3 regions of the Paenibacillus sp. FSL H3-0302 genome follow, and region 3 is predicted to be linked to each of the others. Evidence: riboswitches for the same ligand, from Rfam matches in the RefSeq annotation. Region 3 holds a riboswitch; each other region holds the start of a gene.
What was found. Region 3 has a riboswitch for cyclic di-GMP ahead of MHH50_RS03235 (transglutaminase-like domain-containing protein). Riboswitches for the same ligand answer to the same signal wherever they lie in the genome.
Positions count from the first base shown of each region.

Region 1 (4,215 bases), 300 kb from region 3:
CTGTTGTATACGCCAAAGGAGGCACGGGAATCGCTTAGCTGATGCAGCGGAGAGAATAAATCTCCTGTTTTACTGTCGTGCAGCACCAGATGGCGATGTGCGAAGGTTCCGCGCTGGGCATCTTGACCGCTCAGTCGGATGGGCGTTCCATTTTTCAGAATGGTAGCGAAGGCTAATGTTTCAGCTAGTGCCCAGTCGACCTTTTCACCCTCATTCAGTGCATCTTTACGACGTTGTAAAATGCGCTCCAGCTTCGGATAAACCTGGAATCCAGCAGGAACCGTCAACAGTTCACGATTGATCTCCTGCAGGCTGGAGATGGATACCGCTGTAGTGTTTGCCGCTGCGCGGTCCGTTTGTAGAGGAATGAAGGCTTTGGGTTCTTTTTTCTTATGATTGCCTTCCTTCATAGTATCGTACGCACGCTGCAATACGCTTTCTGCTTCAGCATTCATCTTTTGTACGTCTTCGGCGGTAAGAACCTTTTCGTTTTTCAGTCTCTCTGCATAAACCTTGTAGACGGTTGGATGATTGCGAACCTTGCCGTAGACAATAGGTTGTGTGGTTTCAGGATCATCCATTTCGTTGTGACCATGACGGCGGTAGCCGATGAGATCAATTACGAAATCTTTTTTGAATTGATGGCGGTATGCGCTAGCTAAACGTACAGCTGCTACGCAGGCCTCTGGGTCATCAGCGTTGACATGGACTATTGGGATTTCATACCCTTTGGCGATGTCACTCGCATAATGCGTAGAACGGGAATCTTCACTTTCAGTCGTAAAACCAATTCGGTTATTAACAATGATATGGATCGTCCCACCATTTTGATAACCTTGAAGTTTGCCGATATTAAGCGTTTCTGCAACAATTCCTTCACCTGGAAAAGCAGCATCGCCATGCATCAGCACCGCCATAGCTTTACTGGTATCAATCTTCGGCAGTCCTGCAGTGCTCCGATCTTCTTGTGCGGCACGAGTGAAACCTTCCACGACAGGATTGACGAATTCCAAGTGACTTGGGTTATTCGCTAGTGTTATTCTTGTGCGTACGGTTTCTCCTTCACGGACAGCACGGTCTGCACCGAGATGGTATTTCACATCACCTGTCCAACCATAGTTAATGCCTGTGGAGCCTTCGGAAGGGAAAAGCTCCTTGTTCGGAGAATGATGAAACTCTGAAAATATGATATCATAAGGTTTGCCCAAAATATGTGCAAGAACGTTGAGGCGGCCGCGATGCGCCATGCCCATCAAAATATGCTCCGCACCGTCATGTGCAGCAGCACGTACGATTTCATCTAACATCGGCACAAGAGCATCATTGCCTTCAAGACTGAAACGCTTCTGACCTACAAAAGTCTTGTGGAGGAAGGTTTCAAATTGCTCTACCTGAATCAGGCGGTTCAGGAGCTCTTTGCGTTCTGTATTATTTAGGGGTGCTGGTGAGCTGGTGGATTCTGCCTGTCTATTTAGCCATTGCAGTTCTTTTTCTTCATGCACATGCCCGAATTCATAGGCGATAGTCTTGGTGTATGCCTGACGCATACGTTGCACGGCATCCCATCCGGTATGCACATCATTCGGCGCATTTTCCCATATAAGCGTGGCAGGCAGTGCGATCAGGTCTTCGCGGGTCAGCCCATAGGTTTCAAGCTCAAGATATTTTGCCATGGGATTCTGATCGCGTACCAGCGGATCAATTTCAGCGGCCATATGGCCATATATACGAATATTGGCGATTAGCTTGGAAGCTCTTACTGCTTTTCTAAGCCATTCGGTGTCTCCCGAGATGCGCGGCTGAGGAGCCGGTTCGCTATCCGGAGTTAGGGGAGGAGGTCCCGAATTTGTAAAAAGCTCGCGATAATTATTTTCTACGGTGGAGGGATCTTTCACAAACTGTTCATATCTTTCTTGAATGTAGCCTAAATTGGGTCCGTAATACTTACTCCAAATGGATTCGTTATAGGGCTCTTTGGCTGCCATGAATACATCCTCCTTAACGGATGAACTCCATACGTGACATTTTGTGTCAACGCTTACTGGAGCTGTGATGATTGCGGTTTCATTTCTCATCTTATTGTGCTACTTTCGGCCACTGTAATCAATTCATTCTTTCGTCCAATACGTTCGCAAAATGGTATGGGTTAGCTTGTTCTAATGAAAAGAAGGGTGTTTCTTCTCATTACCCATTCTAAAGGCCTATTAAAATGATTCTATTATCCTTATTTTTAACTATTAGGTCAGTAAATATTTATTTTGCTAGTACAATTTATTTTATGTAACGGACGAGTATCGTGATAATCGGACAAGATCTTTGAAAAAAAATCTTTTATTTTTCGTTTTTAAAATAGAAAGTAACCAGGAATCGACACACTTTTCCGCTTTCTTTTTGTATAATGTTATTGCAGATAGTAATTTTATAGTTTTTTAAGTAGATCCTTTCGTGAAAAGGGTCCAGTAAAAGGTAAACTTGCCGAAAGGCAGGGGCACAAAGTCGCGGGTCTAAGGTAGAGATACTATGACAGCCGGATTGCCTGGGGACGTAAAATCTTAGGGGGAGATTTTTTGGAAAAGTCCAACCAGGGTAGCAACAGAGAACAGCAGTTTATTGATCTGGATCAAGAGTGGGTACATTTATTATTAGCAGCTAAGAAGGCTGGCATTAAGGCAGATGAAATCCGCCAGTTCTTTCATGAGAAAACTGTGCAGATCGTGCAGTAATACATTAGAGGGGTTACATATCGAAAAAGGGCACAGCGGTTCTTCGCTGTGTCCTTTTTCGATATGATTTAGTAGAAGAGAGGATCGTACCAGATTAGTAGGAAGTATTAATCCTTTTGATCGAGCTTCCATTTCTGATAGTCCAGAAATTCTTTGAATTCGCGTTTGCTAATGCCTGAGTCCATAGCTTCCTGCACCAATCGGAACCATTCCGAATCTAAATGTGATTCCTCTGCATCATTGGGTTCTCCATAGAGTAGGGCATGAATGGATACCTGAAGCGCGTCAGCGATTTTTTCGATAAACTGGATGGATGGATTGGATTGGATGTTTCTCTCCACGTTGCTAAGATACGACTTAGCTACATCTGCTCTGTCCGCAAGCTCAGATAGGGAGAAACCCTTGTCTAGGCGGAGCTGCTGGATACGTTGGCCCATATTCTGTGGCACTATGCTGACGCCCCTCCGTAATTTTTGTTATTAGTATAGCAAATATCAATAAATCGGACAAAGTTTATTGTAAAGAGAAGAGCAGCAATCTGCTTATCCGTGGCCGGATTCAGGATCTGCTGCTCTTCGAGTATTTTATTAAATTACTTTATTGATCTTAGTAGTCTTTTTTCGCACCTTGTTTAGCTACGAAATCCCAAGTCAGTGTTAAGCTATCGCCTTGGAAAATATTTTGATCTTGGTTATTTTCCACAAATTCGAATTGGACGGAGAAGCTGTCGTTGGTACCGGCTTTAATACCGGATGCTTCGGTAAAGAGTTGATCCCAACCTGTATTTTTTACGAGATCCGGATGCTGACTTTTTAAAGCAGCAAGTGTAGTCTCATAAACTACATTTTCAGGAGAGACGATAGGTACTCCTTTATCATTATTTCTAAGGAATTTAACTTTAATGAACTCGGCTAAATCCAGGTAGTTATCTCCTTTAGCATCCGTGATTTGAGTCGATGTATTCAGAATAATAGATCCGATATCGAGCGAACCATCGTTTTTCAATTTGAAGGATTTAGTTACAGTATCACCTGGTTTCAGGTTAGGAATATTAACGATGACAGAAGGGTCGGAGTTCAGATCGAGCGTGCCCGCTGCGAATGTAGCTGTGCTTTGCGCAGTGTCGCTAAAGTATGCGAAGGTTCCTCCGCCGATTAATGATAAACCCAGTGCTGCAGATGCTACGCCAAGACCCAATGTTTTCTTGATACCCATAATAAAATTCCTCCTCAAATTTGTGTTTGAATTTTTTATAAAATTTATATATTGTATCTTCCGGTTCGTAAGCGGAAGTGGACAATCAACTTAGGGCTGTGTTTCTGTTGGGGGCGGTGAGGCTGGCAGTAGGGCAGCATTTTTCTTTTCTAATGCAGCTACAGCCTTCCAAGAGGTATACAGAGCATAGAGCAGAAGCATCAAGCCAGGCACGATCATGAGGACTACACTTCCAGCTTTGGAAACCGCGAAATTCATAGCGTAACCGACATAGGGT
Region 1 is NZ_CP150284.1:433,859-438,073, forward strand. Features, by position in the region: gene MHH50_RS01925 (2-oxoglutarate dehydrogenase E1 component) at 1-1,985, opposite strand, end outside; cyclic di-GMP riboswitch class I at 2,456-2,540, shown strand; gene MHH50_RS01930 (anti-repressor SinI family protein) at 2,568-2,723, shown strand; gene MHH50_RS01935 (helix-turn-helix domain-containing protein) at 2,831-3,160, opposite strand; gene MHH50_RS01940 (TasA family protein) at 3,330-3,938, opposite strand; gene MHH50_RS01945 (signal peptidase I) at 4,029-4,215, opposite strand, start outside.
Region 1: another riboswitch for cyclic di-GMP. It lies ahead of MHH50_RS01930 (anti-repressor SinI family protein); the one in region 3 lies ahead of MHH50_RS03235 (transglutaminase-like domain-containing protein).

Region 2 (4,215 bases), 380 kb from region 3:
GCTCTTGTAGTTGCAGTTGTTCTTACAGTTGTTGCAGTTGCAGCTGCCTCCCCCGGAGCAGAAACAAATCTTTAGAAAAACGTGCTTGCTTCCGGCTGGTACAGCCCGGTACGCACGGATCAAGTATTAAGAAGAAGTTGGTTAGGTTAAGAACGGAAAGGGAATTTGGAACTGTAGAAACGGAGTGTTCGCCCGAAAGATTTCCGTAGGAAAGCTAGCTTCGAAAGCATATGCTATCCTCGGATTTCTACCGCGAGAAGCGGTTCAATCAGGAAATCTGAGGATAACAGCGATCGGAAGTCCAAAATCCCTTGGAGTGGTTTCTACCTAACAAATTTTTTTAGTGCATCCGCTCGAAATAAGGCTAAGTGGAAGCTGACGTTTTGATAACAATTCAAATATGCTCGATTTCCATAATTCAAGGAGGGTTCATTCTATGAAAATGGTACTTCTATCAGGCGGTTCAGGTAAACGGTTATGGCCGTTGTCCAACGACTCACGTTCAAAGCAATTTCTAAAGGTACTTGAAAGCCCTCAAGGTGAACCAGAATCCATGGTACAACGTGTCTGGAGACAGCTGGAGGAAGCAGGGATGGCAGAATCATCTTATCTGGCCACCGGCCGTGGCCAAGTAGAAATGATACAAAGCCAACTGGGAAGTCATGTGCCGATTATCGTTGAACCGGAGCGTCGGGATACTTTTCCGGCTATCGCCTTAACAGCTACCTATCTTTATTCAGTGGCAGGTGTTTCTCCAGCGGAGACGGTAGCAATATTGCCTGTTGACCCTTATGTAGAAGCATCTTTTTTCGATACCATAGCTATGCTTGAGGGGACCATGCTGGAAAGTGGAGCAAATCTGGCTCTAATGGGTGTTGTTCCTGAACATGCCTCAGAGAAATACGGATATATTATTCCTACCACCGAAGAGGCGGGGGAAAATGGTTTTATGAAGGTGAGTCACTTTCAAGAGAAACCAGACCGCATACAAGCAGAACAGCTCATCGAACAAAATGCCTTGTGGAATTGCGGAGTGTTTGCCTTCCGCTTAGGGTACTTGTTAGATATTTTGCAGCGTAAAGGGTTGCCTTTAGGATATGAAGAATTGCAGAAGCAGTATAAGCTATTGTCTTCCATCAGCTTTGATTATGAAGTGGTGGAGAAAGAAGAACATATTGTGGTGCAGCCGTATGATGGATTCTGGAAGGATCTTGGAACGTGGAATACGCTGACAGAGGAAATGAGCAGCAAGCATGTAGGAAAAGGTTTTGTGACGGCGGATTCTGAGGGGACTTGCTTGATTAATGAGCTGGACATTCCGATTACGGTAATTGGTGCGAAGGATCTGATCATTGCGGCTAGCCCGGATGGGATTCTAGTTACCCATAAAGCTGAGAGCCCACGGATTAAAGAAGTGCTGAAGACCTTTGAACAAAGACCGATGTACGAGGAACGCCGTTGGGGCCATTACAAAGTTATTGATTATGTGAAATATGATGAAGGCAATGAAGTGCTGACCAAACGGATTTTTATATCCGAGGGGAATAATATCAGCTATCAATTACATCGCAAGCGTAGTGAAATTTGGACAATCGTCAGCGGCGAAGCAAGTATTGTGCTGAATGAGAAAAAACATAATGTGAAGGCTGGGGACGTGGTACGTATACCGGAAGGAACGAAGCACGCGATCCTTGCTTTGACGGATGTTGAGTTTATAGAGGTACAGACGGGGTCTGAATTAGTAGAAGAAGATAACATACGTATTACTTTAGACTGGAATGATATAGAACTACAACAATTCATTTCATAGGTCTAACCTATCTATTTAACCAATTCAAAATTTCTTGAAACAGGTAAATTGACTCAATTATCAAAAAAAGTCATAAAAACACTAAATATATCATTAATTGTCGTCGATACTTACGGTAAGAGAGATTATTTCTCTTAAATTGAAAAGGCAAACCTATCGAAAGGTAGGGACGCAAAGCTATAGGGCCTTCGAAAGAGTGGCAGCCTGGCTACCGAAAGGGAGATTATTTTGAAAGCTTACCGTACGTATCGATTGTTTGGTGCATTTCTGTCACTCGTCCTGTTTCTGACTGCACTTCCGCTTGCTGTTGGAATTTCGCCGTCTGTTGTCATAGCTGCTTCAAATTCTGGAACGCCAGTTACCCCAGGTGCCTCACCTGAAGCCGTAAAGCTGCTTAACTATTTTTACTCGATCTCAGGAAAAGGTATTATTGCCGGTCAACATGACTATTTAGAAAGTCCAGATGAAATTAACAATATGCTGAAGGGAACCAGCGGGCAATATGCGGCTCTTCACGGTTATGAAATGGGTGCGATCAGTGGTCAGTCCGAAGCAACGATGGCTTGGCAACGTCAAAATGTGGTGAACAGCGCCATCAACTGGAATAAAGCGGGCGGGATCGTAGCTATGACTTTTCATGCTAACCTGCCGGGCACCTCTTATGACTGGGATAATGTGAAAAAAACACTTAGCCAGAGTGAGTTCGATAGTTACGTTACACCGGGTACCAAGCAATATAACAATCTGATCGCTGAGCTTGATAAGGTGGCCGTCTCTTTAAAAAGCTTGCGCGATGCCAATGTTCCGGTGCTTTGGAGACCCTATCATGAAATGAACGGGAACTGGTTCTGGTGGGGGAAGAAAAATAACTTTTCTAAACTATGGAATATTATGTATGACCGTTTTGTTAACGTTCATAAATTAAATAATTTGTTATGGGTATGGAGTCCGAATGCTCCCAATGTTTGGTCAGATCCTTATGCGCTAACTTATCCAGGTGCTGATAAAGTAGATATTCTGGCAGCAGATATATACGAAAATGATTACCAGCAAAAATACTATGACAGCTTATTGAGTCTAGCCGCAGGCAAACCGATTGCGATCGGGGAAAATGGTGAAATGCCTAATCTGGAGAAGCTTCAGCAATCGCAAAGTAAATGGACGTATATGATGAGCTGGGGAAAAATGCTTTACGAGAATAACAGTGCAGACACAATCAAAACATTTATGAATAGCAACTATACCCTGACCAGAGATAAATTAAATACTGGTCTGGCACCGACACCTAGCGCCGCACCAGCGCCGGCACCTTCCGAAGAAGAGGGGGAGGCAGCAATTCCTCTCGCGAAGGGGCTTGCAGGAGAGTATTACAACAACATGCAGTTGTCGGGAGCAGCAGCTCTTAACAGAACTGATGCAATAATCGATTTCAATTGGCGGCAAGGCTCGCCGGATGCCGCCCTCGGGATTGATCGGTTCTCCATACGTTGGAGCGGTAAAATCAAGCCATTATATAATGAGCAATATACATTTTACACTACCTCAGATGATGGTATCCGTGTCTGGGTGAATGGGGAATCCGTGATTGATAGTTGGACTAAGCAAAGTGGTACTGAGCGTAAGGGCACTATAACGCTGAAGGCTGGCCAGCTATATGATATCAAGGTGGAGTATTACGAGAATGAAGGCGATGCGAGAGTCCGCTTGATGTGGGAAAGTGCTAGTCAAGCTAAAGAGACAGTTCCAGCAAGTGCACTTTTTCTTCCGGATGTCTCCTGATTGATGAAAATTAAAGGTCGATCCTTAGTGGCTCTGCGTTATTGCAGAGCTACTAAGCTATAGTCCTCATTAGGTCAGAAGACGATTGTCCGATAACAGGTATGTTTTTAACACCTGTGGAGGCAGTACAGCTACCGAAAGGAGGATTTATTTGCGTAAATATTATAAGAAAAACAGATTGTTGTTTACTATGTTACCGGTCTTTATTATTTTTTCCTTGCTGCCTTGGGGAGAGGTTAAAAGTCTTCCGAAGGCTATGAGTGTTTCTTCCTCCCTACCTCCGGCTATACCAAGTAATCCTTCGGCTTCTGAAGAAGCCAAGCAACTACTAAGTAATTTGGTAAATCTACGTGGCAAAGGGCTCTTGTCCGGCCAGCATGATTATCTAGAAAGTCCAGATGAACTGGTTCATAAGCTGAAGAATACTTCGGGACAAAATGCTGTTCTACATGGTTATGAATTAGGGGCGATTAATAATCAATCCGAAGAGACGATCGCAGAACAGCGGCAAGCTGTTATAGACAGTGCAATTGAATGGCATCAAGAGGGTGGCATTGTAGCGATGACCTTCCATCAGAGCTTACCGGGAACCTCTCCAGAGTGGTCCAATGTAAACAGAAGTCTCA
Region 2 is NZ_CP150284.1:1,117,723-1,121,937, forward strand. Features, by position in the region: gene MHH50_RS04765 (sugar phosphate nucleotidyltransferase) at 437-1,810, shown strand; cyclic di-GMP riboswitch class I at 1,947-2,026, shown strand; gene MHH50_RS04770 (glycosyl hydrolase) at 2,039-3,589, shown strand; gene MHH50_RS04775 (glycosyl hydrolase) at 3,741-4,215, shown strand, end outside.
Region 2: another riboswitch for cyclic di-GMP. It lies ahead of MHH50_RS04770 (glycosyl hydrolase); the one in region 3 lies ahead of MHH50_RS03235 (transglutaminase-like domain-containing protein).

Region 3 (4,215 bases):
CTCTACCGGACGTTCTTCCCTGGCAACAGAGCTTTACGATCCGAAAACCTTCATCACTCACGCGGCGTTGCTCCGTCAGGCTTTCGCCCATTGCGGAAGATTCCCTACTGCTGCCTCCCGTAGGAGTCTGGGCCGTGTCTCAGTCCCAGTGTGGCCGTTCACCCTCTCAGGTCGGCTACGCATCGTCGCCTTGGTGGGCCGTTACCCCACCAACTAGCTAATGCGCCGCAGGCCCATCCCTCAGTGACAGATTGCTCCGTCTTTCATTCTTCTCTCAGGAGAAAAAAGAAATTATCCGGTATTAGCTACCGTTTCCGGTAGTTATCCCAGTCTGAAGGGCAGGTTGCCTACGTGTTACTCACCCGTCCGCCGCTAAGTTATTTTGAAAGCAAGCTTTCAAAATAACTCCGCTCGACTTGCATGTATTAGGCACGCCGCCAGCGTTCGTCCTGAGCCAGGATCAAACTCTCCAATTAGTATTGAAAAGAGCGATATGCTCATTTTGAAACATCTGACGAGAAAATTAATTCTCTAATTTGGATTTCACTTGCGTGATTTCCTACTCACTCGTTGTTCAGTTTTCAAAGATCAAGTTCTCGTTGGCGCCGTTTAATGTCTCAGCAGCAACTCTTATAATATATCATGTTGTTTTCAGAAATGCAAGCTTTATTTTTCGAAGCTTTTTATCAGCCTCGTCTATATCGCCTGTACGCTGTCTAACAACGCTTACCTATAATACCCCAACTATTAATAGAAAAGCAACCCCTAATATAAAAATAAACAACTAGCTTAATAATTAAGCTAGTTGTTTATTTAATAGAGTTATGTTTCTAGCGACGAACTTAATAGTATTTTGCCGCAGTATATTTGCTTGAGGCTTTAATTAAATCGGTTTTCTTATCACTCTTTGCAAGTCCTGCATCCACTGTAGTATCAATGGTAACCCACTTCCCATTAAGCAACACTTCGTTCCAGGCATGATATTGCGTAACGTAGCTTGTATTCCCCATTACCAACTTAGCAGGAACATCTACACTCCGCAGCATTGCGGCAAAAAGAGAAGCGTAATCATAGCAAATCCCTTTTTTAGTAGTCAATGTCTTATCGATGCTTGGAATATAATCAGTAGTTACACTATTAGCAAGAGAGTAATCATATTGTACATTCGCAACTACATAGTTATAGATCGCTTTAACTTTCTCTTCGTCTGTTGTTTTGCCTTGTACTAATTGTTTAGCTTTGACAATCGCTTTATCAGAAGAACTCCATTTCACATTCTGTACGGAGCCCAAATATACGGAATTCGAGTCACTCATGGTTACGTCTACTACTTCGGAATATAATGCTTTGTATTTATTACCGGTTGTGTTCTCCAGAACAGAAACCTTATAAGTCCCATTTCCTTGTTGCAAAGGGAAGTCCTCAGCTTGTCCAGAAGCATACAAGTTATATGTATAGCTGCTGTTATCTTTGGTGATCATGAGTTTGATTCTTTTATCTTTCGGAATATCATAGTTAATACCAATCACACCTTGAGCCACTTTGGATGTAATCAACCAACTGGCATCTGCACTTGCAGCTTGAGCTGTACTTACCGGAACTGAAGTCATTAGGACGAACAACGCCACCAGCATAAAATAAACCTTTTTCACGGATAAAACTCCTTTCGGTAGCTGGCTGCCATCCTTTCGGGAAGGCCCTTTAGCTTTGCGTCCCTACCTTTCGATAGGTTTGCCGTTATCGTATAAGCTCTATCTGTTCTAGCTTTACTAGATATAATTGATAGAATCCATTCGAAACAAACAAAAAAAGCCTCTTCATTCGGTAGCTGGCTGCCATCCTTTCGGGAAAAGGCCCTTTAGCTTTGCGTCCCTACCTTTCGGAAGGTTTGCCGTTATCGTGTTTAGCTTTCATAGTATAATACTATCATATTTATAGTTGTGAACAAGACCTAATTTACTAGATTACCCATTATTTTATAAATATCTCCCGGTATTTGTGTTTTCTTGTCATTCACTATTCTCCTTTTGTTAATTTGGCATGAACAATCAGCCGATGCGTTGGATTCACTAGCGGATCACATGTAATCAGAGTAAGAATCTTATCCTTGTTATTCCCGTCAAGAACGGAGACGTCACTCGGATCTACAACAGAAATATCATACACCTCATAGTTAAACACCTGATCACTAGTCTTTATCGTGATGACGTCCCCCACAACAACCTCATTCAATCTGTTAAACAAACGACCCGTAGTTCTAGCCCGATGCGCCGCGATTGCAGCATTCCCGATCTCTCCAAGGGGTGCCGTTTCTTTCATATGGGCTGCAGCATGTTTCATATTAGCTTTTGTAGCCCCTTCTAATACAGGCAGCTTCAAATCAATCTTATCGATTTCAATTAGTGCGATTACTTTGCCACCGACTTCAATCTCCGGTTCAGGCTTTTCTGTCTCTTGGGGTTGGGGCTGTGCCTGAGCATCCAGAACCGATTCCTCTGCTAACAGCTGAGTAACTTCAGCATACCTGCTCTTTAGATCTGGCTGGGGAGTACTATCGGCAGTGCTTAGTTCAGCCGTTTCTAATAACTTCTCCTGCTGCCTGTCGTTGTACCACTCGTTAGCTGTCGGATATAACATGATAAGTATCCCAGCCAGTATGAGTAGATAGGAGAATTTACGCAATGTTATTCACCTCCGTATATTGTTTCTATGGTTATATACAAATCAAGCAGAAACAGCTACTTGCCTTTAAGCATAGCAACTCCTTCTGCCTGAAATTAATGTTTAAAATACCCATTTACGACTTCCAAAGAAATTGATGATCACCGTGATAAAGGTAACCAGCACCTTGGAGATCAAGACTTGAATACCTAGTTTATCTGTCAACAGATGCATTAACAACAGTGATATTCCGAGCACTACCAGATTCAGCACGATAAACTTGACCAGCTGTACGCGGTCGAAGCCTTCTTTATTCCCCCGGTTGCGATCACGAAAGGTAACTTTTTTATTCAAAATAAAGCTATTCGCCGTGCCTGCACTATAGGAGATCACCTGCGCCAATGCGTATACCATCCCTAGTGAATTCAACAATGTGAAAATCACAAAATCAATAAGCGTATTGAGCAAACCTACGGCATTAAATTTGAGGAACTGTATGAATGCAGCGCGCAAGTTCTTATCTGACATCATTGTGGTCCTTCCGGCGGTCCAGTTGTTCTTCGTTCTGGTAGCCTTTAGTCTCACTAACAATATATAGCGGTCTATCTTTAGACTCGTCATAAATCCGTCCGATATACTCCCCAATCACACCCAACAGCATCAGAACAATACCGTTAAAGAGCAGATTGACACCTACAATGGAAGCCCAGCCCGGAACCGTCCAGGAGGTGAAAAATATCCTTTGGAACAAGACGAAAAATAAATAGAGAAAGCTAGAAAATGAAAGAAAGAATCCAATATACGTAGCAATCTTAAGCGGCTTATGTGAAAAAGAGGTGATGCCATCTAACGCAAAACGAATCATTTTCTTCAGCGGATATTTGGTTTCTCCAGCAAAACGTTCTTCCCTTTCATATTCCACCATAGTCTGCTTGAAGCCAACCCAGCTCACCAAACCTCTGACATAGCGGTTCTTTTCTTTAAGTCCCCGCAGGACATCACATACCTTACGGTCAATAAGACGGAAATCGCCTGTATCCGTAGGAATATCTACACTTGTCATACTGCTGAGCAGGCGGTAAAAAAGCTTCGCGGTGACCTTTTTGAACATCGTTTCTCCGTGGCGCTTCAGGCGTTTCGCATATACAACGTCGTAGCCCTCTTTCCACTTCTCGATCATTTGCAGAATGACCTCCGGAGGATCCTGAAGATCAGCGTCAATAACAACAACCGCTTGACCTTCGGCATAGTCCATGCCAGCTGTAATCGCTACCTGATGTCCGAAATTACGCGAGAAGTCAATCAGCTTGACATGCTCGTCTCGTTCACAGATCTCCCGAATCATCTGGGCGGAACGATCACGACTGCCGTCATTGACGAAGACCAGCTCATAAGTATCGCCGCACTCGTCCATTACTTTTTTCAAACGTTCATAAGTATGGCTAATTACTTGCTCCTCATTGAACATGGGTACAATCACACTATATCTGGCTTTCACCTTTATTCCTCCTACAAGCTTTTTGGAGCGTTACATCCATCTACACTTCATAATAA
Region 3 is NZ_CP150284.1:733,903-738,117, reverse strand. Features, by position in the region: rRNA gene MHH50_RS03240 (16S ribosomal RNA) at 1-476, opposite strand, end outside; gene MHH50_RS03235 (transglutaminase-like domain-containing protein) at 843-1,652, opposite strand; cyclic di-GMP riboswitch class I at 1,666-1,746, opposite strand; cyclic di-GMP riboswitch class I at 1,821-1,903, opposite strand; gene MHH50_RS03230 (class D sortase) at 2,017-2,682, opposite strand; gene MHH50_RS03225 (GtrA family protein) at 2,785-3,192, opposite strand; gene MHH50_RS03220 (glycosyltransferase family 2 protein) at 3,179-4,159, opposite strand.